2 regions of the Paenibacillus sp. alder61 genome follow, and region 2 is predicted to be linked to the other one. Evidence: riboswitches for the same ligand, from Rfam matches in the RefSeq annotation. Region 2 holds a riboswitch; the other holds the start of a gene.
What was found. A riboswitch is a leader RNA that binds a small molecule or an ion and turns the genes downstream of it on or off. The one in region 2 is predicted to bind S-adenosylmethionine.
Positions count from the first base shown of each region.

Region 1: it holds a riboswitch for S-adenosylmethionine, as region 2 does, so the genes downstream of both, metA (homoserine O-acetyltransferase MetA) here and LBW89_RS18130 (methionine ABC transporter ATP-binding protein) in region 2, are expected to answer to the same signal.

Region 1 covers NZ_JAIUDG010000024.1:47,733-62,334, forward strand. Annotated here, with positions in the region: gene LBW89_RS22220 (trans-sulfuration enzyme family protein) at 1-911, opposite strand, end outside; gene LBW89_RS22225 (PLP-dependent transferase) at 908-2,095, opposite strand; gene metA (homoserine O-acetyltransferase MetA) at 2,114-3,049, opposite strand; SAM riboswitch class I at 3,167-3,294, opposite strand; gene corA (magnesium/cobalt transporter CorA) at 3,709-4,644, shown strand; gene LBW89_RS22240 (HRDC domain-containing protein) at 4,745-5,755, opposite strand; gene LBW89_RS22245 (DUF3055 domain-containing protein) at 5,992-6,294, shown strand; gene modB (molybdate ABC transporter permease subunit) at 6,313-6,981, opposite strand; gene modA (molybdate ABC transporter substrate-binding protein) at 6,987-7,826, opposite strand; gene LBW89_RS22260 (helix-turn-helix transcriptional regulator) at 7,934-8,932, shown strand; gene LBW89_RS22265 (5'-3' exonuclease) at 9,504-10,400, opposite strand; gene LBW89_RS22270 (arsenate reductase family protein) at 10,447-10,806, opposite strand; gene LBW89_RS22275 (RluA family pseudouridine synthase) at 10,829-11,797, opposite strand; gene LBW89_RS22280 (cob(I)yrinic acid a,c-diamide adenosyltransferase) at 11,794-12,363, opposite strand; gene LBW89_RS22285 (aspartyl-phosphate phosphatase Spo0E family protein) at 12,489-12,758, opposite strand; gene LBW89_RS22290 (aminotransferase class I/II-fold pyridoxal phosphate-dependent enzyme) at 12,886-14,097, opposite strand; gene LBW89_RS22295 (Lrp/AsnC family transcriptional regulator) at 14,111-14,602, opposite strand, start outside.
Region 2 covers NZ_JAIUDG010000017.1:45,001-59,602, reverse strand. Annotated here, with positions in the region: gene LBW89_RS18190 (hypothetical protein) at 1-174, opposite strand, end outside; gene LBW89_RS18185 (helix-turn-helix transcriptional regulator) at 171-374, opposite strand; gene LBW89_RS18180 (hypothetical protein) at 800-1,210, shown strand; gene LBW89_RS18175 (SUKH-4 family immunity protein) at 1,261-1,815, shown strand; gene LBW89_RS18170 (GNAT family N-acetyltransferase) at 2,094-2,609, opposite strand; gene LBW89_RS18165 (Cof-type HAD-IIB family hydrolase) at 3,359-4,102, shown strand; gene LBW89_RS18160 (DUF456 domain-containing protein) at 4,112-4,597, shown strand; gene LBW89_RS18155 (polysaccharide biosynthesis protein) at 4,614-6,248, shown strand; gene LBW89_RS18150 (DUF2515 family protein) at 6,293-7,618, opposite strand; gene LBW89_RS18145 (thioredoxin family protein) at 7,763-8,128, shown strand; gene LBW89_RS18140 (COX15/CtaA family protein) at 8,324-9,319, shown strand; gene LBW89_RS18135 (Cthe_2314 family HEPN domain-containing protein) at 9,441-10,157, shown strand; SAM riboswitch class I at 10,274-10,434, shown strand; gene LBW89_RS18130 (methionine ABC transporter ATP-binding protein) at 10,533-11,558, shown strand; gene LBW89_RS18125 (methionine ABC transporter permease) at 11,558-12,226, shown strand; gene LBW89_RS18120 (MetQ/NlpA family ABC transporter substrate-binding protein) at 12,284-13,156, shown strand; gene LBW89_RS18115 (SDR family oxidoreductase) at 13,661-14,434, shown strand; gene LBW89_RS18110 (NifU family protein) at 14,517-14,602, opposite strand, start outside.

The DNA.
Region 1 (14,602 bases), on a different contig from region 2:
TAACCTTTGGACTGCTTTTCCTGGACTTCACGGCCGGGATGCTCCGCGAGACCCGGATAATAAACGGCCGCGATGTCCTGGCGGCGGGCAAGCCAGTCCGCCAGCTTGCGGGCGCTGATTTCGCTGTGCGCCATTCTAGCCCCCAGCGTCTTCATCCCCCGCATAAGCAGCCAGGATTCCTGGGCTCCGAGTACGGTGCCGAGGCCGTTCTGTACGTATTTCAAACGATCGGCCAACGCGTCGTCCCGGGCCACCGCAAGCCCGGCCAGCACGTCGCTGTGCCCGCCGAGAAATTTGGTCGCGCTGTGCAGCACGATGTCGACCCCCTGCTCGATCGGGCGTTGATAATACGGCGTCATAAACGTATTGTCCACGATGCTGATCAGATCGTGCTCCCGCGCCCATTCGGCGACCGCCCCGATATCGGTAATTTTCAGCGTCGGATTGGACGGCGTTTCCATATATACGGCCTTCGTATTGGGCTGGAGTGCGGCCTTGACCGCTTCCAGGTCCGTCATATCGACGAAGGTCGTCTCGATGTTCATCCGGCTTAATATCTGCGTAAGCAGCCGGTATGTACCCCCGTAAACATCCTCCGTCACGATGAGGTGATCGCCGGCCGAAAACAGCATGAAGGTCGATGAAATGGCGGCCATGCCGCTGGCGAAGGCGAAGCCGCGCACTCCGCCTTCCAGGACCGCGATATAATCTTCCAACGCCTGGCGGGTCGGATTGCCCGACCGGCTGTAATCATGCGTTGGAGGATTAAAAATATCGTGGTGATGAAAAGTCGAAGCTTGGTAAATCGGGACACTGGAGGCTCCGGTTGCCGGATCCACCTCGCTGCCAAAATGGATCAGCCGGGTGTCCAATTTCGGAGATTGCCGTTCTTCCCGGTTCCGGTCGTTCATTTCGCGCCCCCCTCTTCCACTTCGCGGCGGGCCGCTTCCAAGGCTCTGCCCAGATCTTCGATTAAGTCGGCGGGGTGCTCGATCCCGACCGAGAAGCGGAGCAGCCGGTCATCCACCCCGACGGCATCGCGGATTTCGGCCGGAATATCCGCATGCGTCTGAACGGCCGGATAGGTCATGAGCGATTCCACGCCGCCCAAACTCTCGGCGAAAGCGATCAGTTCAAGGTTCCGCAGCACCGGTTCCACATAACGGGCATCCGTAACCTTAAAGGAAAAGATGCCCGTATTACCGCTGGACTGCCGTTTCTGGATGTCATGGCCCGGATGATCGGGCAAACCGGGATGAAATACCTCGGCGATTTGCGGATGCTTCAGCAAAAACTCGGCCATCGCCAGCGCGTTGCTTTCATGCCGCTCCATCCGCAGTGCCAATGTCTTCATGCCGCGCATAAGCTGGTAGGAGTCGGAGGGGCTCAGCACCGCCCCGATCGAATTATGCAAAAAGGCGACTTCCTGGGAGAGTTCCTCCCCTTTAGTCACGATCAGTCCGGCCAGCACGTCGTTATGGCCGCCCAAGTATTTCGTCGCACTGTGTACGACGATATCGGCACCCAGTTCCAGCGGACGTTGAAAATAAGGGGTCAGCAGTGTATTGTCCACCACCGTAAGCAGCCCATGGCGCTTGGCCCACAGCCCTACGGCTTCAAGATCGGTCACCATCATCAACGGGTTGGTCGGCGTCTCGATGAAGACGGCTTTGGTGTTCGGTTTCCGCACGCTTTCCAAGGCGTCCAGATCGTTCGTATCGACATAGGAGGATGTGATTCCGAACCGGGAAAGAATCCGTTCAAGCAGCCGGTAAGTTCCGCCGTATAAGTCCAAGGAGACGATCAGATGATCCCCTTGCGAGAACAGGCTGAAAACCGTCTGAAGCGCCGCCATGCCCGAACTGCAGGCGAAACCCGCATCTCCGCTTTCCAGGGCGGCCGCGGCCTCTTCCAACACGGTCCGCGTCGGACTTTTCGTCCGCGAATAGTCAAACCCGGTACTCTGCCCGAGCCGGGGATGGCGGAAAGCGGTCGCCTGATAGATGGGATAAGTAACCGCTCCGGTGACCGGTTCCTCGATCGATCCGATTTGAGCCAGCCTGCTGTCCAAATGCCATTTTTTATTTTTTGCCACTGCGTACCCCTCCACTAATCAAATATGGTATATAAGTTCGGCCATTTCATCGATATCATACGGTGTTTCCTGATACACATAGTAGTTCAGCCAGTTGGAGAATAATAAGTTGGCATGCGCTCTCCAAGTCGAACGCGGGGGCTTGGAGGGATCGTTGTTCGGATAATAGTTCACCGGAAGCTCGATTTCCAGCCCTTTGGCGACGTCACGATCATATTCCCACTTCAGGGAACCCGCATCATACTCCGAGTGTCCGGTCACAAAAATTTGCTTCCCGTCCCGTGAAGCGACGAGGTAGATACCGGCTTCCTCCGATTCGGCCAAAATCTCGAGCTCCGGGGACCGCTCGATATCCTCCCGGGATACGTCCGTATGACGGGAATGCGGAACCTGGAACACTTCGTCGAAGCCCCGCATTAATTTTACGCGGGGGTTGTTGACGGTATGGGAGAAGATGCCGAAGCATTTTTTCTCGAGCGGGACTTTGCGGACCCCGTAGTGGTAGTATAAACCGGCCTGGGAAGCCCAACAGATGTGCATGGTCGAAGTGACATGCGTTTTGCTCCATTCGAAGATCTCTTTCAGTTCCTCCCAATAGTTGACTTCTTCAAAAGCCAGTTGCTCGACCGGCGCGCCCGTCACGATCATGCCGTCAAACCGCCGGCTCTTGATCTCGTCGAAGGTTTTGTAGAACATCTCCAAATGCTCCGCCGACGTATTCTTCGAAATATGGGAACGGGGGTGGAGCAATACGATCTCCACCTGGAGCGGCGTGTTGCCGAGCAAACGCAAAATTTGCGATTCCGTCGTTTCTTTCGTCGGCATCAGGTTCAGAATGGCGATTCTGAGGGGCCGAATGTCCTGCTGGTAGGCCCGGCTCTCATCCATTACAAAAATATTCTCGTTCGCAAGCACTTCCTTGGCCGGCAGATGATCCGGTACTTTAATCGGCATTACATTCCAACTCCTTTTTTTTGGGGATTTTACTGGGTTACCTCGTGAAAGCGGGCAATAACAAGAAAAAGACCTCACTCCAAAGAGAAAGGTCATCATTTATTCCTGAATGCGCCTCTCTCATCTCTCAGAAACCTAAGAGCATCACATCATGCTCCCAAGCTCTGCAAGAATTAGCACCGTGCGACGTATCGCCGGTTGCCGGGTATCATCGGGCCAGTCCCTCCACCTACTCTTGATAAGAAAATCGTCTAAATATTCTGTTGTTAAAATTCTAATTGAATCAGGTTGATTTCATTATACATGAATTCTCTTTTTTAACAAGGCGTACGCCATTTTTTATCCACAACTTTTTGGCTTGAAACATTTCAACCCCCGGCGTTATACTAGACAAGTGCTAAAAAGGCAACCCATAAACTCATGATAAAGAGGTGAATCCGAGAAATGGAAGGCGACCCGAGTCCGCAGCGCATGGACCTGAAGAAACAACCGCATAGGAAACCGATCAGCAGGCGCCACGTGGAGGGTAACGGGCACTTTCTTTTCCCGGTGTTTTCATAAAACGCCTTTTTCGGCGTTCGCCGTGCTGATCCTTTCCTGTGCTCAAACCAAAAATGAGCATATCCCGGCTGCCTAGGCCGGAAAAGGGAGTGATTGGTATGAAAATCCGTCATGTGGTGGCCGGTGTATTTAAGCCGGTCGAAGACGTGGAACTCACGACAACCCCGCCTGAGGAAGGCTTCTACTGGATTGACGCGGACGTTGATGACCTGGCGCTGCTTCAACCGCTGTTCTCGCTGCATGATCTTGCCGTTGAGGACTGCCTCACCGAGGAGGAGCAGCGTCCGAAAATCGAAACCTACGACAACCATTACTTTATTGTAGTTAACAGCATCCGTTATGATGATGAGGAAATTTTTCTGCGGGCGCTAAACATCTTCTTGGGAAGACACTACATCATCACCGTGACGAAGCAGAAAATTAACGAACTGCGGGCCGTCAAGCCGATTCTCTGGGAACAGGAAGTCAGCGAACCCGACCGCTTTCTTTATTTTCTCATCGACCTCGTGGTCGACAACTACTTCATTGTCGGTGACCGCATCGAAGTCAAAATCGAAAAGCTGGAAGAAGATATATTGATGCACACCAAACGCTCGCACCTGAACGAGATCATCGGTCTGCGAAGCGAAATTTTGTGGTTGAAGAAAGTGCTTGGCCCTCAAAAGGAAGTTATCAATATTTTAAATAAGAAAGACTTGCGACTGATCGACGATCAGCTGCAAAAGTATTTCAGCGATATTTACGAAAATGCCGTTAAAATCTCCGAAAACTTCGACACCTTTCGAGAATTGATCGGAAACTTGCGAGAAGCTTATCAAGCGGCGATCGCCAACCGGGCCAATGAAATCATGCGCGTATTCACCGCAATCACCACGATTTTCATTCCGTTGACCCTGATTACAGGGATATACGGGATGAATTTTGAACACATGCCCGAAATCCATTGGAAATACGGATATTATGTCGTCCTGGGCGTCATGATCGTCCTCGGCGCAGGCATGTTCTATCTGTTCCGCAAGCGGGACTGGATTTAGTACAATAAGCGCGGCTTTTAAAAAATACAGCGCCTTTTCTCCATCTACGCCTTCCCTTGAGGCTGAACGGAGAAAACGCGCTGTTTTGTTTATTTAGGAGTTATCCGGCTTTCTGCGCCTGATCCTTATGCCGACGATAGGAAAGGCGGAGCAGGCGGATTCGTTCATAAAGCCGATCCAGATTGGCCGTCTCTATCGTTTCCTGATCGTAAGCCCGCTGCAGCACGGGTTTGAGGAAGGCGTCCCCGAGTTCCTCAAAGGCCTGCCAGATGGAGCTTTTCTCCTCCGCCGGCATGTCCTGCAACTCCAACTGAACGAGCGCCTCGGTCGTGTACCCGTCCTTCTCGAATTGCTCGAGCAGTTCGACGGCATCCCTCCGTTCGAGACCTGTCCGTTCGCAGATTCCTTCCAAATTGCCGCCTTGGGCCATCGCTTCCAGCGCTTGACGGCGCAGGCTGAATTTCTCCATCTCCATGCGGAATTTAGCTTCCTTCTGCCTATACATCCAGGAACGAAAGGTATCGTCGTCGATGTCCCGTTCCACCCAATCGAGCGGAAACTCGCCCGGCCGTTCTCCAGCCTGCGCCGCGGTTAACGCAAGCAATTCGGTCCCGTATTCGGCCGCCTTGTTCTCTCCTACTCCAGGCAGCTGCAGTAATTCGTCCACCGTATGCGGCCGAAATACGCTGATCAGGCGAAGCAGCCGGTTGCTGGCGATAAGATAGGGGGCCTTGCGTTCGGCGGAAGCTTTCTTCCGCCGCCAACCGCACAGCTCATTGTACAGCGTTTCGTTCTCGTGAAGTTCGCTGTAACAAATCAGCCGCTGCGCGGCCATGCCCCTTCCGTGAAACTCCTCCCTCTCATCCCATATCCCTTCGATCACCGGACGGTAGCCTTCGCCGAGCTTGATGACCAGCCTATGCCGATAAATATGGAGCATTTCAGACCATGAACCGCCTTCGTACCAAATTGTCTCGCTTTCCTCCTCTCCCGTCGATTCGTTCCACCCCATCCTCCAAACCCCGTCCTCTTCGCCGATCCATACCTGGGCATCGCCGGCGGTGGCCCCGCCATCCTTCTTCTCCAGGCTGTTCAGAAAAACAATCCGCATCCCTTCTACCTCCTTCGACTGTCAGCAACGACAGGCGTTTCAATCCAAAAACGCAAAAAAAGCACCTCTCCCGAATGATTCAAGAGAGGTGCTTCCTCTAGTCGTATACTGTTGTTACTAATAGTACCATTTTTTCGGAGATTGTCAATCCGGATTATTTTCATCGCCATTTCCACGAGCGACCGAATATCCGCTATAATGACAGGAGACAACTCGTTTTATAGGAGGCACAGCTTATGACCGCATCAAATCAGGATTTGGACTTTTTATCCGACAGCACGGAGAGCACATCCACCCGTTTTGTCACTTTTATCGGAAACTCCCTCAAACGTTTTGACCTGGCTGTCACCACGACAAACCGTTTTTACGGCAAGAAACTTGTGACCGATCTCCAGAACGGAAAAACCGCGATCTTGGGCACCGACGACCTTGAGGAAGAAGGTTACCTGGAGCATGTATTCGCCCTGAATGAGGAAGAGGGCGGCGAACTGCGCAGCTTTTTGTACCAGGTTGTCGGAGATGCCTATTTTACGGATTAACGGTCTTTACTTATCCGCTTATTCCTTCCGTTCCGTTCGGGGGCCGAAGCAGGCCAGCAGCAGGAAGGAGATCAGCACCATCCAGCCCGCCCAAGCCCAGGCCGCTCCGGTATCGCCCGACTCCACAGCCATGTAAATGGCCGTCGGCAGCGTCTGGGTTCTTCCGGGAATGTTGCCGGCCAGCATCAGCGTCGCTCCAAACTCGCCAAGAGCCCGGGTAAAAGACAGCACAAACGCGGTTGTCAGGGAACGTCCGGCAAGCGGGATAGCGACCCGGAGCAATAGCTGCGGCTCGGAGGCCCCCAGCGATCGGCCGGCGGCCAGCAGATCCCGATCGATGGAAGCGAAGCCGGCTTTGGCCGACTGATACGCCAGCGGGAAAGCAACGACGGCGGCCGCCAGGACGGCGGCCCCCCAAGTAAAGACGATCGGCAGGCCGGACAGCGCTTCAAACCACCGGCCGATAAAGCTCCTGCGTCCGAAGGCCATAAGCAGCAGGAACCCGACTACGGTAGGCGGCAGTACCATAGGAAGCATAATGATCGTTTCAAGCACAATTTTCCCGCGAAATTTCCGTCCCGTCATAAGCCAGGCCAACCATCCGGCAAGCAAAAAGGCCAAGGTTCCGGCGAGAAGGGATACCTTAAGGGAAAGCAGAACAGGCGACCAAAACGAAGCATGCATCATGCCGCTTACTCCGGTACCGTGAACCCGTGGTCAACAAACACTTGACGAGCCTCCCGGGATTGCAGAAATTGCAAGAACCGGCCGGCTTCCTCTTGATGCTCGGAGGCGGACACCACGCCTGCCGGATAAAGAATAGGAGCGTGGCTTTCTTCATCGACCACGAGCCCGGTTTGGATGTTCGAAGAACCTTTCGCATCGCTCTCATAAACGAAGCCGGCATCCACGTTTCCCGATTCCACATAGGTGAGCACCTGTGTAACATCTTTGGCGAATATCATTTTGGACGAAAGCGCCTCCCATAATCCGGTATGCTCCAGCGCTTCCTTGGTGTATGCGCCGGCGGGAACCACCTCGGGTTCACCCAGAGCGATCGTCCCGAAATCCGTTTTTTTCAAATCCGCCAAGGAGGAAAGCTCGCCCGTAGCGTCGGCTGGCCGAACCAGAACAAGCCGGTTCCGTAACAGGTCCGTTTTGCTTTCAGGCTTGATGAGCCCTTTGTCCATCAGGGCGGTCATCTGTTTTTGGCCTGCCGATAGAAACAGATCCACGGGCGCTCCCTGCTCGATCTGCTTTTGCAGCGAACCCGATGCGCCGAAATTCATGGTCAGCCGGATATTCCGCTGTTCCTTTTCAAAGAGCGGAGCGATCTCCTCCAGACTCTCTTTTAAACTGGCCGCCGCCGAAATAGTCAGCGTAACGGTCGCTGCCGTTTCGGAGTCGGATGCCGCCTGTTGTGTGGCCGCCTTATCGGACGGTACGCCGCATGAGGTTAGGAGTCCGATGACAACCATTAAAATAAATACAAGCGTACTTCCACGGAAACGGGAACCAGAGAAATGCCGCATTTATGTATGCCTCCCATAGAATTAGATAAATATATTTTATTCTATTTTGTTATATTTGAATATAACTAGTTATAATTAGACATAAATTCGTCATTGGAGGTCTCCGAATGAGCGAGATTTCATATACAGCCGAAGAAGTTGCCAAGCTGTTGAAAGTATCTAAATTAACGGTTTACGACCTGATCAAAAAGGGCAGCTTGCCCGCGTACCGTGTCGGGAAACAAATGCGTATCGACGCGGATGATTTGGAGCAATACAAAAGAGTAGCCAAAAGCGGGGCTGTCCCTTCCGGGCCTCAAAGCGAGCCGTTCCCCGTCGGCGGCCAGAGCCTTCCGCCGCAGCCGGCGGCGGCTTCGGACCGGCGCCTTTCCCGGGACGCTTCGCGGGTTCCGGGAACCCTGGTCATTACCGGCCAGGATCTGAGCCTCGATTTATTGGCCAAGCATCTCGAGCGGACGCAGCCGGGGCTGCGCCCCCTGCGCTCGCACGACGGAAGCCTTGATGGGCTGATCTCCATGTACCAGGGGAACAGCGACATCGTCAGCACGCATCTGCTGGACGGGAACACCGGGGAATACAATTTGCCGTATATCACCAAAATTCTGACCGGCCATTCTTACCTCGTGGTCAATTTGCTGATGCGTCAGGCCGGTCTTTACGTCCGCCGCGGAAACCCCAAACAATTAGAAACCTGGAGCGACCTCGGACGGAAGGACATCAAGCTGATCAATCGGGAGATCGGTTCCGGCGCCCGGGTGCTCCTGGACGAACAGCTGCGCTTGCACGGCATATCCCGAGCCGGGATCGATGGATATCAGGATGTGGAGACCAGCCATTTGGCGGTGGCCGGCAAAGTCGCGGCGGGACAAGCCGATGTCGGCGTAGGCATCGAAAACGCCGTATCCCTCATCAGCGAAGTCGAATTTATCCCATTAATCCAGGAAAGATACGACCTTGTTGTCCTCAAAACGGAGAGTACGGCCGCCTGGATCGAGCGGTTTCTCGATACCGTCAAATCCCCCGAATTCAGACAGGAGCTGGGCTCCTTTCAAGGTTATGATTTATCTTTAAGCGGCCAGGTTTTATACGACAGTGAAGCTCAATGAATACATGGATAGAAAAATCACGCTCATGCTGTGCTCCACCGTCAACGACCTGTTTCCTTTGAAGCCATACAGATAAAGATGAATAAGCGCCTTAAGCGGCGGGATTTTGTGGAATTCGGCTCATGCGGAAGGAATAGCGGACTTTATGGGGCACTAGCGTTGCATTAAAACTGATATGGGTGCTGCCTCATCCGCAATCGTTCTTGCCGCCTGTTATAATAGCGGCGTTTTGGGCCGTTATTTCGACCCGATTTGCGTTTTCGGGTAAAATAGCGGCCAAAAAGGGCCTTATTTCACTGATGCGGGTCCAAAAATCAGGGGTTCTGCCCGGTTTTCCCTAAAATAAGGCCCCAAAAGACCGCTATTTCTGAGCGAAGGGACGAATTCGACAAAATAAGGCCGCAAATGACCCTTATCCTCCCGCCAGGCTTCAAAGGGAGGCGATTACGGCCATTAGACCCTTCGGGCTAACGCAACACCAATTCCTATTTTTGTAAAAAAGCAGCGACCCCTCCGTACGGAAGGATCGCTGCTTTTCATTTATCCAAAAACGTCTGCCACTTGTCCAAGGTCATGGCGTGGCCGCCAGTCCCATCCACGAAACGATGCTGGACATTTCGAGCTCCTCGAATTTGGAAGCGATCGCGGCCGCGTTCATGACAAAGCGGCATTCGTCGACGCCGCACGCCAATTCCACATCGCAGCGGATCTCCGCCAGCCGTCTTGACAGATGCAGCATGTCCAAGTCGTTCTCAATCTTGGTCCGGACCGATTTGGACAAAGCGTCCAAGTTGGCCAGAATCCCCTCGACCGACCCGTGCTCCTGGACAAGCTTCAGCGCGGTTTTCTCGCCGATGCCGCGCACGCCGGGATAATTGTCGCTGGTATCGCCCATCAGGCCTTTCAAATCTATAATCTGGCGGGGAGCCAGTTGTTTCTCTTCCATCAGGGTTTCCGGCGTGTAGACCATATAGTTGCCGTGGCCCTTTTTCATAATAATGACGCTTGTCCGCTCATTCACCAACTGCAGCATGTCATGGTCCCCCGTGAGGATGAGAACCTCCATCTCCGGGCTGAACCTGGCGGCCAGCGTACCGATGCAATCGTCCGCTTCATAACCCGGGCTGCTGATATTGGGAATCCCCAAGCTTTCCATAACGTCCCGTATGATCGAAAACTGCGGAATCAGCTCATCCGGCGCCTCCGAGCGGTTGCCTTTATAAGCCGCAAACTGCTCCGTCCGGAACGTTTTGCTGCCCAGATCCCAACAGCAGGCGATATGCGACGGGGAAAACTTTTGGACCGCGTCCCAAAAATACCGCATAAATCCATAAACCGCATTCGTAGGCAGCCCCGCTTTGGTGCGCCGGATATAACCCGTGGCCGCCGAAGCATAATAGGCTCGGAACATCAAGGCCATCCCGTCAACCAGCAGAATGCTCTCCCGTCCGCTTTGTCCGGTGTTCATGATTTCGCTCGCTTCCTTTCTTCGTAAATTGGTCTCATGATTACGCCTATCCCCATGCCTTCTCGAACATGTCCTCCTTGAAGCCGACGGTCGCCTGCTTGCCGTCCGTCACCAGCGGGCGTTTGATCAGCATTCCGTTCGAGGCGAGCAGGACCAGCTGCTCTTCCCGCGACATGGCGGGCAACCGGTCTTTCAGCCCCATTTCACGGTAGACATCGCCGCTGGTATTGAAAAATTTCTTCAATTCCAGACCGCTCAGCGAAATCATTTCCTCCAATTCTTCCACGTTCGGAGGCGTCTCCTTAATGTTCCGCGAGTCCAACGTATAGCCCTGGCCCTCCAGCCATTTCACGGCTTTGCGGCAGGTGCCGCAGGGCGGGTATTGATAAACCTTCAATTTTTTCATCCGAATGATTCCTCCTGCTTGCTTAACTATCTAAATCCTGCAGCTTTCGCCGCAAGTTCTCCATATCCTCGGGCAGGGGCACGCGAAAAAGCAGCTCCTCCCCCGTAAGGGGATGGCGAAACCCCAGTTCGGAAGCGTGAAGGGCCTGACGTTGAATAACGCCGTCGAACGGCCCGGAATCCCCGGGCGGTTGAACAACAGGGAGTTGGCCCCTGCCGCCGGTTCCCGTATACATCTTGTCCCCGATCAAGGGATGACCGATCGAGGTCATATGGACGCGGATCTGATGCGTCCTGCCCGTGCCAAGGCGAAGGTCCACCATAGCGCCCAGCGCGTAGCATTCGGAGACCTTGTAAAAGGTCACCGCCGGATACCCGGCCGGAGTCACGATACGGCGATGCGGCTCCTGTGGATCCCGATCGATCGGACCGTCGATCACCCCTTCGTCCGGCCGCGGGCATCCGTAAACGAATGCCGTATACTTTTTGGTCACCTTTCCCGCGATGAGCTGTTCGGAAATATGCTGATGGATATAGGCGTTTTTCGCGATCGCCACCAGTCCGCTGGTCTCCTGGTCCAGCCGATGAACGGGGCGAAAGCGGACCTTCTCCCCTTTTTCCCGCCAATAGTACACCACTCCGTTCGCCAGCGTATCCGTATAATGGCCGTGGGTCGGATGAACGATCACGCCGGGCGCCTTGTTGACGATCAGAAGCGCATCATCCTCAAATACGATGTCAAACGGAATCGGCTGCGGCAAAATATCGTCCGACACCTCCTGCTCCAGGGAGATGGCGACCAGATCGCCGGCTTTGACCGGGACGCTGATATAAACCCGTTCTCCATTGAGCATGACGCCGCGCTCCGTCAGTTTGATGCGCGACAACAGCTTGCGGGAAACGCCGAGCTTCCGCTGCAGGACGGTTTTAAGCAGCCAGCCGTCTTCCTTTTCGGTCACGGTGTACGTAATCGGTTTATAGTAAGCGCTCATGATTTTCTGCCGAACACCTTCGCACTGCGTACGTATTCCACATCCGGGGTCTGCTGGCGGGCATTGGCGGTCCGGGCGGCCGCAAAGAAAAAGTCCGAGAGGCGGTTCAGATACTTAATCGCTTCCCAGTTCACATCCATTTTCTTGCTCAACGACACCGCTTGCCGTTCGGCCCGGCGGCAGACCGTTCTGCATACGTGCAGCGCGGAGGATAAAGCCGTCCCGCCCGGCAGAATAAACTTCTCGAGCGGAGGATTCTCCGCTTGATAACGATCGATCCAGGACTCCAGCCGCTCCGCCAAATCGGCTCCGACCTTATAAGGACGCTCACCGAGCTTGGCATAGGCAAGGTCGGATCCGCAATCGAACAATTCCTGCTGAATCTGCTCCAAATCTTGCTTCAAGTCGGCAAATAACGTGTCATCGGCATAGCTCCCCGCCAAGCCGACAAAGCTGTTCAATTCGTCGATCGTGCCATAGGCCTCAACCTGGATATCGTCCTTGTCAACCCGTCCGCCGATCACCGAGGTTTGCCCCTGATCCCCGGTTCTTGTGTAAATCGCCATATGGATAGCCCCCTTTTTCCTATGTTCCAATATACCACAAATTTAAAAAAGAAGATCCTTGAAGGATCTTCTTTAGTATGATTTGGATATCACTATGTTCCGGTTCGCGGCCAGCCTGCAAACGGCTATCTGCCCTCCCGGCGGATCTTCATAAACTCATTGATCTTCAAATCCAGCAAGCTGCTGATTTCAATTACGATATCCGAAGTGAACGAGTTCTCCTGCTGAAAAAGCATCTCCATTTTACTCCGCAGCAAATGGATTTCATCCTCCAAGGAAATTGCTTGTGGTGAAGCCTTGCGATCGACTTCGTCTATCCATTGGTTCGATTGATTGCCTCCAGCGATCACAATCCCGGCCATTTCAAGGGGTATATTGTATTCACCACAACCCAAATGTATCCCTCCCTGAGAAATTAAACCTCTTCCAAAAAGAAATTATACCATGCCAATTGGACAGGGATCAATTAAAAAATGAAAGAAATGTTAATTAGCCCCATTTCTCCGGCAGGTTCGCTACGACTCAGCCTTGTTTCAGTTTGTGAATAAACTCGCCCATGCGATGCAGCGCTTCACTGATCTGCGATACGGAAGTCGCGTACGAGCAGCGGAGGAAGCCTTCGCCTCCCGCACCGAACACATTCCCCGGAACGGCCGCCACCTTCGCTTCCAACAACAGCTTCGTCGCAAATTCATCCGAGCTCAAACCCGTCGATGCGATGCTCGGGAACGCATAAAACGCCCCCTGCGGCTCATGGCAGGTCAGACCGATATCCCGAAGCCCCTGCACGATCAATCTTCTCCGCTGGTTATAGGATTCGACCATATGGTCCTTCTCCTGCAGCCCGTTTTTCAATGCCTCCAACGCGGCCACCTGCCCCATGACTGGGGCGCACATGACGGTGTATTGGTGGATTTTCAACATGGCGTAAATCAGATCGGGGTGTCCGCAAGCGTAACCCATGCGCCAGCCGGTCATGGCAAAGGCTTTGGAGAAGCCGTTCACCAGGATCGTCCGGTCCTTCATTCCCGGAATGGAGGCGAAGCTGACATGCTTCTCTCCATAGGTCAATTCCGAATAAATTTCATCGGAAATCACGATCAGGTCGTTCTCTTCGACGATCTTGGCAATCGGCAGCCAATCTTCATAACTCATGATTCCGCCGGTCGGATTGCTCGGGTAGTTCAAGATCAGCACTTTCGATTTCGGCGTAATCTTGGCTTTAAGCTGTTCCGCTCTCAGCTTGAAATTGTCCTCGGCAAAGGTTTCGATTTCCACGGAAACCCCGCCTCCGACCTGGGTGATCGGCGAATAGGAGATATAACAAGGAACCGGGACCAGAATCTCGTCCCCGGGTACGATTAAAGCGCGAAGAGCGAGATCGATCGCCTCGCTGGCCCCCACCGTTACCAAAATTTCATCTTTCGGATCATATTTCACGGAATAGCTGTTATACAAATATTCGGCGATCGCTTCGCGGAGTTCAGGAGTTCCCGCGTTGCTGGTATAGCTGGTGAACCCCCGTTCCAAGGAGTAGACGCACGCCTCTCTCACATGCCACGGGGTGATAAAATCGGGCTCGCCTACGCCCAGCGTAATGATATCCTTATTGCCGCTGGCGAGATCGAAAAAACGCCGGATGCCCGAAGGCTGAATTTCCCTTACCCGCGGCGCCAGGTAGGATGTCATGGATTTGCCGGCCGTTTCTGCCTGTCCTTGTGATTGTACACTCATACTATTACTTCCTTTACGGAGAGATCATCAGGCGGCGGTCTTCTTCAGGGTCTTCGAAAATGATGCCGTCCTGCTTATATTTTTTAAGAATAAAGTGCGTTTTTGTGGAAAGTACGGATTCCAGCGGAGACAGCTTGTCGGAAACAAAGCTGGCCACCTCTTTCAAATTGCGTCCCTCGACTTCGACCAACAGGTCATAGGCACCGGACATGAGATACACGGACTTGACCTGCGGGAAAAGATAGACCCGTTCCGCAATCGCTTCAAAGCCCCGGCCCCGCTCGGGTGTAATCTGTACCTCGATCAGCGCCGTCACTTTCTCATCATCCAATTTACTGGAATTGATGACGGTCGCGTATTTTACAATGACATGATCCTCTTCCAGTTCCGCGATGGCTGCCGTAACCTCTTCGGAGGTTACACCGAGCAGGGTTGCCAGCAGTTTCGGATCCCGGCGGGCGTCCTCTTTCAGAAGATCCAGCACTTTCAGCTTCAATTCGCTCAA
Region 2 (14,602 bases):
TTCAAACCGTTTCATATAGAGCTGAGCTACGCCCATCCCGAACAACCCGGCCCCAACCCCGAGCAGTACCCCGGAGACGGTTTTCACTTCCTCACTTTTGAAAAAGAAGCTGGCCGCAATGCAGCAAATGCCTGCGATCAGGGCGGCTATATATATCGGTGTGTTTCTTTTCATGATGACTCCTCCTCGTAAATGAAGATCTCCTCTATGCTCATTCCAAAGTAACGGGCGATTTTGAAGGCCAGCATGATCGACGGATTGTACCTCCCGTTTTCCAGCGAGCCGATCGTCTGCCGCGATACCCTGAGCGCTTCAGCGAGTTCTTCCTGCTTAATTCCACGCTGTTTACGTATTTCTTCCAGTTTGTTTTTCAGGGCGATCACCTCTAGAACATTTTCAATGGAAAGTTAACTTTACATAAAAAATAACATCCCCTTCTGTTAATGTCAAGCAAGCTTTCCATAACCCTCCTTAGCCTTTATCAAATTTGGCGCAAATTAAAACCTGCCTCGTTCCATCGACATGGCGGGTTGAAATAAAAGGATGTCCCTCTAGTCTATACGCTTCTCTCCTTCAATCGGAGTTAATTTGACCCTGTCGAAGTCCTTGGAGGAGGTATTCGTTACGCTTACGGTTTTCGTCTTCGGGTCCCAGTCCGCTTTGCCAGCAAGCATAAAACCGCCCGCAACTTTTTCATCATTCGTACGCTCCTTATTGGGAAATTTAGTATACTACTTCTTAGGCGCAAAAAATACGAACTTTGTCGCGGATCCTATCACACCTGTTGGGAGGTGACGGAATGAGCTTGGTAATCTATCATGGGCCTATCGATGAACGGACGGTAAACCCCGATGATGAATTCTTAAAAGAGATCATCCTGCGCTCATCACCCGACTACTGGTTGCGGGGAAGCGGGGATTCGTGTCTTGAAATCGATGGAATGGATGAACGTATGATCTTTTTTTACGATGAACCGTTTGGCTTTCTGATCCTGCGTCATCCCGATTACCTGGTCCCTTATCGTGAATGCGGCGACTTTGAGGTTGTGGAGCACCGGGTGGGCGGGGAGCCGATGCGAATCCCCAGCTGTTGTTATGTCGGGAGAGCCGAGGCTTACGAGATATTGCTTTATTTTGCCCGGGAAAAGGAAGCGCCTCCTCATGTAAATTGGGTAGATCTTTATGAGATCGAATTTGATCATGGCTTTTAGACTGTGATTGGACGGGGCAATGAATTTAATTTAGGAATGGAGAGAGACGGATGATTTCACCGCAAGCGTTTTTGGACAAGTGGAACAGTGAGATTTACGGGTTGGTTCAATATGACGAATCTAGTTTGCAGCCGTTCATTTTACCTGAGGAGACCCGGAATTTTCTGCTTCAAGCCGGTTTGCCCGAATCGGCTCCGCCGTTTCTCACGTTCGAGTCATCGGCCGAGGGAGGGGGAGTCCGGTTAACACAATATAATGACCAATTGGACGAGGCTTACGAGCGGTACATCTATCTGGGATTTACGGGGAGCGGCTCCCCGGTGTGTATCGATGAATCCAATGGCGAGGTTGTTTTTATAGATGGGGATAATGAGAATGCGAGGGTATTTATGAACAGCTCCATTCCGCAGCTCGCGGAATCGTTATTGGTGTACGTGGAATTTATCAATAAAGTAAATACCATCAACGGAAGGGGCGCCTACCTTGACAAAAATGCCCCTAAAGAAAGCCTGGATTGGGTTTGCGATCGTCTTCGTCAAGTGGATCAAGCGTGTTTAATAGAGGGGGGATTCTGGGAAGAGGAACTTGCGGGCTTTAGGAAGTAAGGAAATCCCCCCCTACTTAGAATTCCTGCAAATCTGCAGGTTTTTTTCCTGCCCGGAACGGAAATTTCAAAATTCCTGCAAATCTGCAGGAATTTTCGACGAAATAGGCTCATATCTCGGAAATCGCTAGAAATACCTGCAGATTTGCATCTTTTTTCGCATACGCTCCTAAATCGGTCAAAAATACCTGTAGATTTGCATCTTTTTGGAGTTGGAAGTGTTGGATAGTGCGGGAATGTTGAAAGTACGCGCGCTCGTCACCTTGATAGCCGTGGGCTTTACGCCCGCTTCGCCAGTTTATAAACCTTTTCATATAGGACTTCTTTATACAAACTAAACGCCGCCTCTGTGAGCGGTTCCGGGTAGCTCATGATTTGAAGCGGCAAATCGGGTTGCCCCTCCTGAAGCGGGGGCTGTACGTATTCAAACGGATTGAGGCAAAAGCCCAACCGCTCGTAAAAGCCGATTCTCCGCTGCGCCAGCTCCGTGTCGGGCGGCTCCACTTCCAGCAGGATCGGTTTGGGAGACTCTCCGATATAGGCCTCCATTAATTTTCGACCCAGGCCGCCTCCCCGGATGGCCGAATCCACGGCGATATGCTCCACAAAGCGAAACGACGAGAACTCCCAGACGGCCATGAAGGCGATGATTCGGTTTTGTTCAGTCCTTTCCGTGATGAGGCGGTAATGCGGATCGGCCAGCAAGTTCTTTTGCCCGGCATAGGTTCTTCGTTCGCTTTCCGGAAAAGAAGCCTCCATGATGGCGAAAATTTGATCAAATACGTCATGCGTCATCGTTAACAAACTTCCTTTTCTACATGGTTGTTGTCTTTATTATACCCATTTCATTTCCCTCCCGCCGTAATCGCCTCCCTTTGAAGCCGGGCGGGTGGATAAGGGCCATTTGCGGCGCTATTTTGTCGAATTTGTCCCTTCGGTGAGAAATAGCGGTCATTTGAGGCCTTATTTTAGGAAAAATCGGTCCGAAACCTGATTTTGGGACCCGTATCAGTGAAATAAGGCCCTTTTTGGCCGCTATTTTCCCCGAAAACGCAAATCGGGGCGAAATAACGGCCCAAAAGGCCGTTATTATAACGGGGGGCAAGCGAGATCGCGGATCGGCGGGATGGTGTCAGGTTTAATGCAACCCCTAGTGTAGTTCGGGCCGCTATTCTAACGTCAGCTTCGTAAAATAAAGTCCCATACGTCCGTTAATTCGCGGAAAGTCGTCTTTTTCGACAAAATCACGCCCCTACAGCTGCTTATTGCCTGATTCGTCAGTATGCACCAAATGTCTTAATGCCACGGATGCGCCAATGCCGCGAATGTAGCGAATGCCACGGATGCCACGGATGCGGCCAATGCCACGGATGCCACCAACGCCACCAACGCCACCAACGCCGCGAATGTGCCAATACCACCCTTCCGCCGCGCTACCGTCTTTGTTGGGTCCTGCCGTTTGTGATAAAATGGCGTTATGCTATGAGAACCGATAAATAAAAAGAACAGAGTCGTAAAAGCGGAATGGAGGAGTACTGTTGAAGTTGAAGTATAAATTGCTGGCGCTGGATATGGACGGAACGCTGTTGAACGATAACCACCAAATTTCGCCGGAGACGGAAAAATGGATTCATCGTGCGGCGGAAGCCGGGGTTCATGTTTGTTTCTCCACGGGGAGAGGTTACGACGAAGCCGCGCCGTTCGGCAAGCAGTTGGGTCTCAATACGCCGATGATCACGGTGAACGGGAGCGAAGTCTGGAAATCGCCGACCGAATTATATCGTCGGGAGCTGCTAGATAAAGCGCTGATCGCCAACATGCACGCGATCGCGGTGGAGTATGGCGTGTGGTTCTGGGCTTATGCCGTGGAAGGCAGCTATAACGAGAAAAATTGGGACCCGGCGCTGCTGGATCTCAACCAGTGGATGAAATTCGGGTACCATACGGAAGACGACGCGATTCGCCACGACATTATCGTGCGGTTGCAGGACCTGGGCGGATTGGAAATTACCAACTCCTCCCCGTACAATTTGGAGATCAATCCGGCCGGAGTGAATAAAGCCACCGGCATTCGGATCGTATGCGATCTGCTGGGACTGGAGATGTCGGAGACCGTGGCGATCGGCGACAGCCTGAACGACCTGGCGGCCATTCAGGCGGCCGGGCTCGGCGTAGCGATGGGCAACGCGCAGCTTGCGGTCAAGGAGAACGCGGACGTCGTCACCGCTTCGAATAATGACGATGGCATCGCCTGGATTATCCGCGACTATATTTTGACGGAGGAGTGAGCGTAAAGGATGGCTGTGCTCGGTTGGATTTTGGTCATCGCCCTGTTTGTCATCGGCATGGCCGGGGCGGTGTATCCCGTATTGCCGGGGGTCCTCGCCGTATACTTTGCTTTTTTCGTCTACGGGTGGTTCTTCTCGTTCGAGCCGTTCGGCTGGCTGTTCTGGACCATCCAAACCCTGATCGTCGTGGCGCTGCTGATCGCGGACTATGCGGTCGGGGCCTGGGGCGTCAAAAAGTTCGGCGGCAGCAAGCTTTCCGTCTGGCTTAGCACGATCGGCATTATCGTCGGCCCGTTTCTGATTCCCGCGTTCGGGCTGATTCTGGGGCCTTTGCTGGGCGCCATGATCGGGGAGCTGATCAGAGGGGAGTCGCCCAAGCAGGCTTTTAAAGTCGGGGTGGGCTCCGTCGTCGGCCTGTTCAGCAGCATCGTCGTCAAAATCGTGCTCCAATTGGCCATGATCATCATTTTCTTTATCTGGGTCATTTCGTTCTAGAAAGAAGGCGTTTTGGTTGTCGAAGAAAGAGTCTTTTATAAAAGGCACGCTGATTCTGGCCGGGGCCGCCCTGATCGCCAGGCTGCTCGGGCTGTTTCAGCGCGTTCCGCTGGAGCATATTCTGGGCGATGTCGGGAATGCCGTTTATGGTCAGGCTAACACGGCTTACTTTATGCTGCTTACCCTGGCGACGGCGGGCATTCCCAGCACCCTCAGTAAAATGGTGTCCGAACGCCATGCGCTGGACCGTCCCGAAGAAGCCGGCCGGGTCTATCAGGCGGCCCTGATTTTCGCCGCATTTGCCGGTGTAGTGATGTTTACTCTACTGTATGTGATGGCACCTTATTATGCCGCCTTGACGAAATTGCCGGAATCGGCCGTGGCGATTCGCGCCTTGGCGCCGGCGCTCCTGCTTTTCCCGCTGATCGCGATTATCCGGGGTTATTTGCAGGGCCGCAACATTATGATCGCGGGCGGGGTATCCCAGGTTATCGAGCAGATCGTCCGCGTCATCACAGGGATTCTTCTGGCGTTCTTGTTCTACCATTGGGGCTTTTCCGGGGAGAAAATCGCCGCCGGCGCGACGTTTGGCGCGGTTCTCGGCGGAGTTGCCGCCCTGATCGTCATGATCTATTTCAACGCGAAGGTGCGGAAGAGCGACCGCGCGGAACGCCTCGTTTCCAAGGAAGCGCGGGAGAATCGGCTGCCGCTGTCCCGGATCTACAAAGAGATTTTCAAGCTGTCGATTCCGATCGTACTGACGGCGCTGGCCGTGCCGGCCGTGAACTTTATCGACACCTCGATTCTTAAGCCTTTGCTGAACGGTCAACTGGGTGCGGAAGAAGCGACGAATGTTCTCGCCATCCTCAGCGCGCGGGCGCAAATGATCGCGGGCATTCCGCCGATCCTGGCCATCGCGCTGAGCCAGTCCCTTGTGCCGATCATCTCGGCGGCGTATGCCCGCGGAGACAGCGAGCACTTGAAAAGACAGGTGACGCTGGCGATGCGCGTGTCTATCCTGACGGGGATGCCGATTATCCTGGCCCTCAGCACCGCCGCTTATTCCGTCAACGGCCTGCTGTTCAGTACGCGGGACGGCAGCAGCATCGTGGCGCTGCTGACATTGATGACCATCTTCCAGATTACGATGATGACCAGTAACTCGATTCTGCTCGGCATCAGCAAAGCGAACCTGTCGATGGTTCATGTCATGATCGGGATTGCCGTAAAACTCGCCGCCAGCTATGCGCTGGCTCCATTCTGGGGTATTTACGGCATCATCCTTGCCACGGGACTCGGCTTCTTCCTGATTACGCTCTTGAATGTCCGGGCGATGAAGAAGATCGTGCCGTTCTCCATTATGGGCAGCCGCTGGACGGGCTTCCTGCCGACCCTGGTCGTGCTGGCGGCCGTCGGCTACGGGCTGAACCAGGCCGGCATACAAATGGTTTCGATCCTGCCCGACCGGGTGGCCTTCTTCCTGACCTGCGCGATCGTCGGTCTCGCCGTAGTGGCGCTGTATCCGGTCATGCTGGTGCTGCTGCGGGTGGTCCGCCGGGACGAGCTGTCCAGCTATCCCGGCCCGCTGCGCAAGCTGCTGTCGCCGCTGATGCGGCTGCAGCGCCAAGGGCGCGCCGGGTCCGCGGACTAAGCATCCGCGGACGGGCGGGGGCGGGGGGCCGCACAGCCGTTTGGCTAGTGCGGCCTTTCGTTCGGGTCGCCCGCCGCGTCATGCGCGAGGGCGACCTTGAGAATGCCGCCGCGATGTTCGCGACTGATGTCGCACAGAAACGGCGGCTGCGGCGCGCTGATGGCGTTCAGCGCGCTCGTGTCCCTGAGCCAATCCTCACGGGAAATTGGCTCATAGGGCGTGTCGCCCCAAGCGTCGAGCAGCTTGGGGCTGTAAAGACGCCGGCCGGGCGGCAGCGCCCCGCCGGCCAGAAGCGCTGACCCCTGCGCCGCGGAGGTCAGCGCTTCTTCTCTATTGGCCGTGAAGCATTCCGGCCAATAGTCCGCGCGCGAGCCGCTGTGCGGCACGCGCGCGGCGAAGCGCTCCGCGCCGCGGCGCACGGCGCGCAGGCCCATCAGCATCGCGTACAGGCTTTTGCCTAACGCGATGCGGTCCGCGAGGCCGCTGAAGTCGGACACGACGCGCCCGGCCAGCCGGCGCACCGCTTCCGCTCCCATCTCCCGGCGGCCCTCCCCGTCGTCTTCTTCCAGGAGCGGGAAGACGACCTGGTTCAACCCGGCCAGACTGTTCACATGGAAGGCCGGCTGCCCGGTGACATGCTTGCGGTAGAACGGATGGCGGATGACCCGTTTCTCAATGTAATTCTGCTCGTTGACAATCAGACCGACCGTCAAGAGCGCGCTCCCCCGGTCGATCCAGAACCGTTCCCAGAACGGCCGCATAAACCGGGATACATGAAAATAAGGAAGCAGGTGAAAATGGCTGGCCCCCAGCTCCCGGCTTTTCATATAGAGCAGGAGCTGCGGATAGGCATCCTGAAAAATCAACGCATTGCTCCGCTCCAAGAAACGGTAATAGGACCGCTTCCGCTGCTCGTCCAACAGATCGGCCGCACGCCCTCGCAAATCCGTCATATTCCAGCCGGCATTCCGGGATACCATATGGGCGAGAAACGCCCAATGCAGCTCCGGATAGGCCTGATAGCAGGCAAGGTAAGCTTCGGTGCGGGTGATATTGCTGATGCCGGCCCGTCCGGTCTCCTGAGCGATCTCCTCCGCGAGCGCCCGGTCCGCTTCGCTCCATTCGCTCTCCTGCCCGGCCCGGTCGGCCGGTCCGCGGCGCAGCAGCTCCTCGATCTCCCCGGCGACGGTCCGGGCCGCGATTTCGTTCCAGCCGAGCGGAATCCGCTCTTCCCGCATCCGGCTGGAGTCGGCAATCCCGGCCGCTTTGCCTTTGACCGCCTCGCCGATCGCCGACGGCAGCCGGCGGATAAACTCCATGATCCCCGGGGCCTTGAACGGTCTGTCCGGGTCTCCAGGCAGTTGCTTCATGGGACTCCTCGCTTTCTTGTTCACGTACCTTAAAAAAGCTCTGTTTCCAGTATGGCCATGAAATTTGACTTCCACTCGCGCTTTTGGTTGACTTTACATAGAACGCGAAAAATCCATTTTGAATTGAACCAGGAGGGAAGAAGCATGAAACAGGTGCAAAGTGCTGCCGAATTTCAGGTGAGCATTCAATCGAGAAATCTGGTCGTGGCGGTATTTAAAGCCGACTGGTGCGGGGATTGCAAGTTTATCGATCCGTTTATGCCGGACGTGGAGGAGAAGTACAAGGACCGTTTGACTTTGATCGAAGTCGATGTGGACAAGGTGGGAGATGTCAGTCAGGAACAGAACATTCTGGGCATTCCCAGCTTCGTGGCCTACGCGGACGGTCGGGAATTGGTCCGCTTCGTCAACAAGCTGCGCAAATCGCGGGAAGAAATCGAAGATTTCCTGAACAAGGCGATCGATGTCTACCGTACCCTGAACGATACGGCGGAACGAAAAGAAGAATAAGCGACTTAAATGAAATGCGGAATATCACAAACCCCCGGGAAAATAACCGGGGGTTTGCTTGTTTGGTGAACAATCTGTAACAGACCTCTATGATTCCACCCGCCCTTTCGGGTATAATGGGTATGATTTGTACACGGAAGTCTAAAGTGTGTTCGCTTGTGTTTAACTCCAATACGATCTAGCGGGTGAGAAGCCTTGAATACGAAACAATTGAAATGGCTCAGCTACATCTCCTGCCTGGTGATGTTTCTGGCCACCCTGGGCGGAAGCGTCGTGACCAAGACGGAATCGGGGCTGGGCTGCGGCAACGAATGGCCTTTATGTCACGGTAAGTTTGTCCCGGCCCATACGATCGCTTCGCTGATCGAATACTCGCACCGCGCGGTGAGCGGGGCGGCGGGTCTCTTGTCCGTAGCCGCATTCGTGGCTTTCTGGCTTTACCGTAAACAGCGGCGGGATTTGCAGTTTTACGCCTTCCTCGCGCTCGTCTTTGTTATGGTGCAGGCGTTTATGGGAGCGATGGCGGTAATTTATCCGACCTCTTCGCCCGTGATGGCCCTGCATTTCGGCTTTTCGCTGATCGCGTTCGCCAGCTCCGTGATGCTCGTGCTGGGGATCCGCGAGGACGAAACGCGGGAGAAGCAGGGAAAATCGGCGCCAAACTATACCGTGTCGCGGCGGTTCCGCAATTTTACGTGGTTCACCACCGCCTACACGTATATCGTGGTGTATATCGGCGCCTATGTCAGCCATACCGATTCGGCCGGGGGCTGCTCGGGTTGGCCCCTCTGTAACGGCGCGTTGATTCCCGAGCTCTCGGGCGGTGTTGGAATCGCCTTCATTCACCGGGTGGCCGCGGCCGTGCTGCTGGTGATGGTCGCCGCGCTGGGCCATATCGCCTTCTGGAAGCATCCCGGCAACAGGGAAATGCGTTCGCTCGGCATTGCGGCGGCCGTGCTGGTCGTGGTGCAGGTGCTGACCGGGGCAAGCATCGTGTTTACGTTGACCAATTACGAGGTCTATTTGTTCACTTCGCTGGCCCATATCCTCGTTTTGGCCGCGCTTTTCGGGGTGCTCAGCTATATGAGCGTCCGAACGTGGCAACTGGCCGGCAGCCGAAAGACCAGGGAAGCCGGGGATCCGAACAACGATTTGGGCTCGGCCTCAACAGTCCACCGGAATGCCCCGTAATTCATCTTCCGCTTGGGATGAACGGTTGCGGGGGAGGGAAAAGATATAATCTACAGGTCAAGAGAACCTCATGTTTTCTCTGGACATGCTCGGGAACAACGATAGAAGCGGGGGATTATGAATGCTGCGAAGCTTGCTGGGCGAACCACCAAGGGAAAATGAGGGATTGCTCGCCAATACGATGAACGCCATGCTGCAGACGACGAAGCTGCTGCAAAAACAGACGGAGCTTTCCAAAGATCCGACGCATGACTTTCGGAAGCTGGAAATCTGGACGCTGGGGCTGATCTCTTCTCTGGATGAGCTGGAGCAGTGCTTGCACGCGGCCGGTTTTTTCCGCCGCAAAGTACGGCATAACTTTGTGGAGGACATGGATCCCGCCGAACGGAGCGACTACGCGCGATATGTTTTCTTTTATAAAGACGGATTTATTCGCGTGTTTTCCACTTTGGACAAGCTGGGAACGGTGCTGAACGAGCTGTATGACCTGAAAACGTCCAAGGTGAAGGCGCATTTTTCCTATTTCACGGTGCTGCGGCAGTTCCGATATTTAAAGGTGCATCCCGACCTCGGCAACCGGCTGGTCGCCATTAAAGAAAGGCATAAGGAAGCCATGGCCGTGCTGAGAAAGCGCAGAAACACGGAGATTCACTATATGAACTCGGAAATGCAGGATGATCTATGGCAGCGGCACCAGGCCCTTCACGGCAAAATCGAGCTTGAAGACCTGGACCGGCATCTCCGCGATTTGGAGAACGGGTACCTTATGGTGTGCGAGACGCTGGAAACGGTGTTCAACTACACCAATGAGCGCTGGAAAAAAGTCTCGGCCAAGTAGCGGGAAGGCTGGAAAATCTTTTTTCTATTTTTCCTTTGACAAAAGTACGGAAAGCTTCTATACTCAAAAATAGTTTCAGGATCTTACAGCAAATGTTCATCCTTAATTTCATATTTTTCTTATCGAGAGAGGCGGAGGGAAAGGCCCGATGAAGCCCAGCAACCGATTCGTACCCGGCAGTAAGACGCATCCTTAGCGCAGCCGCGGGCGAGTGTCATGGTGCTAAATCCTTCAAAACCGTGCATGATATGCATGAGACGGTTTTGGCAGATGAGAAGGCATTGTCTTTACGTAAAGAGAGCCCTCGGAATCTGTCGGGCTCTTTTATTTTTTATCTTTTTATTATGAAACTTCGAGAGCGGGAGGCTAATCGGTTTGATCGAACTCAAACAGTTGACTAAAATATACGGCACCAAGAGAAAGACGACCACCGCCTTGTCCGGCTTGAACCTGAAGGTGAACAAGGGGGAAATCTTCGGGGTCATCGGGCACTCCGGGGCGGGTAAGAGTACGCTCATCCGCTGCATCAATTTGCTCGAACGGCCGACGGAAGGCGAGGTCTGGGTCGGCGGTGTCGACCTGACCAAGCTGGGCAAGCGGGAATTGCAGCAGAAGCGCCGTAAAATCGGAATGATCTTTCAGCATTTCAACCTGCTGTCTTCCGCCACGGTTTACGACAATGTCGCTTTTCCGCTCACGCTGATCGGGACGCCGAAGGCGGAGATCCAGAAAAAAGTGGATGAGCTGCTTGCTTTGGTCGGGTTGGAGGCGCACCGGGGGAAATACCCCGCCCAGCTGTCCGGCGGACAGAAGCAGCGTGTCGGTATCGCCCGGGCTCTGGCCAGCGATCCGGATGTTCTGCTCTGCGACGAGGCGACCTCCGCGCTGGACCCGCAGACTACGGACTCGATCCTGCGCCTGCTGCTGGACATCAATCGGAAATTCGGGCTCACCATCCTGCTCATTACGCATGAGATGCATGTTATTCAAAGCATCTGCGACCGGGTGGCGGTCATCCACCAGGGCGGTATCGTCGAGGAAGGGCCGGTGACCGAAGTGTTCCTCAAGCCGCGGCATTTTGTAACCCGGGAGTTTATCAACCGGGACGCAACCGGCGGCGAGGGCGAGGAAGGATTGAAGCTCGCCGGCTCCGTTCCTCATCCGGCCTGGTCGAAGCTGGTGAAGATCACCTTCCTCGGCGCGAAGACGTACGAATCGGTGCTGTCGCAGGTGGTCCGGGAAACCGGGGTCAACTTCGCGATTTTGCAGGGAACGATCTCGACGATCAAAGATGTGCCGTACGGCAAGCTCACCGTTTCCTTCGAGGGGGACGACGGGCAGGTGGAACGTACGCTGTCCCTGCTTAAAGAACGGGATCTTGATGTGGAGGTGATCGGGTAATGTGGGGCTTGGACTTTTCCAAAATCGACTGGTCCGAAATGGGCACGGCGTCCACGGACACGCTGCAAATGATGGGTTACGCCACCCTGTTCACGTTCCTGATCGGGCTGCCGCTCGGGGTGCTGTTGTACAGTTTTTCGCGATCGGCTTCGCCGGTTCTCGGCTGGGTGTACCGGATTCTGTCGCTCATCGTGAACATTATCCGCTCGGTGCCGTTCATCATCCTGATCGTCGCACTGATTCCGCTGACGCGGGCGATCATGGGCGTTTCCTCCGGGGTGGAAGGCACGATTCCGCCGCTCGTGATCGGAGCCGCTCCGTTCTTCGCCCGGCTGGTGGAGACGGCGCTCCGCGAGGTGGACCGCGGGGTAATCGAAGCCTCGCATGCCATGGGCGCGACGAGCTTCCAGGTGATCCGCAAGGTCCTGCTGCCGGAATCGCTGCCCGGCCTGATCGCCGGGATGACGATTACCGCGGTGACGCTCGTATCCTACACGGCGATGTCCGGGATGGTCGGCGGCGGGGGGCTCGGTGACCTGGCGATCCGATACGGTTATTACCGCTACGAGAAGGAAGTCATGATCGTCTCCGTAATTTTCATGGTCGTCCTGGTGCAGGTGCTGCAAATGCTGGGCGACCGGCTGGTGATTTATTTTACCCGGAAATAAGGAACATTAAATATAGATTCATCCTTATTCAAAAACATTTTGGGAGGTCATACTGTGATGAAGAAATGGACATTTTCGCTGCTGACGCTGGCTTTGGTGCTGGTTTTGGCAGCCTGCGGAAACAACGCGGCCAAGAACGACGCCGCTGCCGGCAACGGGGGCAACGCACCCGCGGCGGACAAAGGGGCGGAGAACACTCCGGCGGCTTCCGAGCCGGTCAAACTGGTGGTTGGCGCTACCGTGCCTCATGCCGACATTCTGAAATTCGTCGCGCCTAAGCTGAAAGAAGAAGGCGTTGAGCTCGAAGTCAGAGAATTCACCGACTATGTGCAACCGAACGTGCAAGTTTTCGAGAAGCAGCTGGATGCGAACTATTTCCAACATCAGCCGTACCTGGACGAGCAAAACAAACAAAACAACTTTAACCTCGTTCCGGTCGTAGGCGTTCACGTTGAACCTTTCGGCGCTTACTCCAAAACGCTGAAATCGGCCGACGAAATCAAGGACGGCGCCAAAGTGGCGATCCCGAACGACCCGACGAACGGCGGACGCGCGCTGCTGCTGCTTCAAAAGCAAGGCTTGATCAAGCTGAAAGAAGAAGCGGGCATCACGGCGACGAAAGCGGATATCGTGGAAAATCCGAAGAACCTGAAGTTCCAGGAAGCGGATGCGGCTATGCTGCCTCGCCAACTGGAAGAAGTGGACCTGGCGCTGATCAACACGAACTATGCGCTTGAAGCCGGGCTTAACCCGATGACCGACGCGCTCTTCATCGAGGACAAAGATTCGCCGTACACCAACATTCTGGTATCCCGTCCGGACAACAAAGATTCCGAAGCCATCCAAAAATTGGCCAAGGCGCTGACTTCGCCGGATGTGAAGAAATTTATCGAAGACACCTATAAAGGCGCTTTGGTTCCTGTATTCTAATAAAAAAGCTTTAGCTTCGTCCCGCTGCCATCCGGCAGCGGATTTTTTGTTGCAGCTGAGCTTTGGGGGGCGGGCCGACCAGTGCGATAGCGGCGTTTTGAGGCGCTATTTTGTCGAATTTGGCTCTTTGGCGTGAAATAGCGGTCTTTTGGGGCCTTATTTTAGAGAAAGTCGGGCCGAAACCTGATTTTGGGACCCCCATCAATGAAATAAGGCCCTTTTTGGCCGCTATTTTTCCCGAAAACGCAAATCGGGGCGAAATAGCGGCCCAAAAGGCCGTTATTCGGCGGGCGGCTGGAAAAGCTAGAAGCTGCGGGTATCAGACCCAGTTCGTCACGCCGCCGCTGAAATCGGCGAATAAATCCCATTAAGGCCGGCAATGTTAGCACCCATATCAGTTTTAATGCACCGCTAGTGCCGGTTCAGGTCACATTCCCCGGTTTGTGGGAACGGTGCAAATCTTTTATACTGAAATGGAAGGCCTTACGTGAGGAGGAAACGACGTTGGTGGGAAAAGTCGCCCTGATTACGGGCAGTGCGAAAGGGCTGGGGAAGAAGACCGCCCTGATGCTGGCAGAGCAGGGATGCCATATCGCGCTGAACTATGTACATAGCGAGGCGGAGGCGGAAGCGCTTCGTACCGAAATCGCAGCGACGGGAGTGCGCTGTATTGCCGTGAGGGCCGATGTCTCCCGGCGGGAGGAGATCGAGGCGCTGGTGGAAGAAATCCGCGGCTCGCTGGGTCCGGTCGATATTCTGGTGAATAACGCCGGGCCGTTTATCCGGGAGCGCAAGCTGTTTGCGGACTATAGCCAGCAGGAGATTCTGGCCATGATCGACGGCAATCTGGTCGGCACGATGCTGCTGGACCATCTCGTGCTGCCGGACATGCGGAGAAAAGGCTGGGGGCGGATCATTCATTTCGGCTTCGGTCACGCCGCGGAATCGCGGGCTTGGCCGCATCGTGCGGTCTACGCCGCCGCCAAAACCGGGCTGGTCTCCTTCACCAAGACGCTGGCGGTGGAAGAGGCTTCGTTCGGCATTACGGTGAATATGGTCTGTCCCGGGGACATCCGGGGCCGGAACAAGGAGATTTCCATCCGGGAAGCGCGCGGATTATCCGACGGGGAAACCCCGCTGGGCCGCCCGGGGAGCGGCGAGGATATCGCGCGGGTGATCTCGTTTCTCTGCCATCATGACTCCGATTTCATTACCGGCAACATTATGGACATCTCCGGGGGCCTGGACCCGATTCGGCCTTGGGTGAAGCCCTCCTGACACCCCTTCCATATACCATAAAAAAAACACGGTCTCGCCGGATACTCCGGGGGACCGTGTTTTATGTTTGCGTTGTATATCATTAAAATACTTGTACGACCTCTTGCACGCCTTCCACTTCTTCAAACAGGGCGCGTTCGATCCCTGCTTTGAGGGTAATGGTAGAGC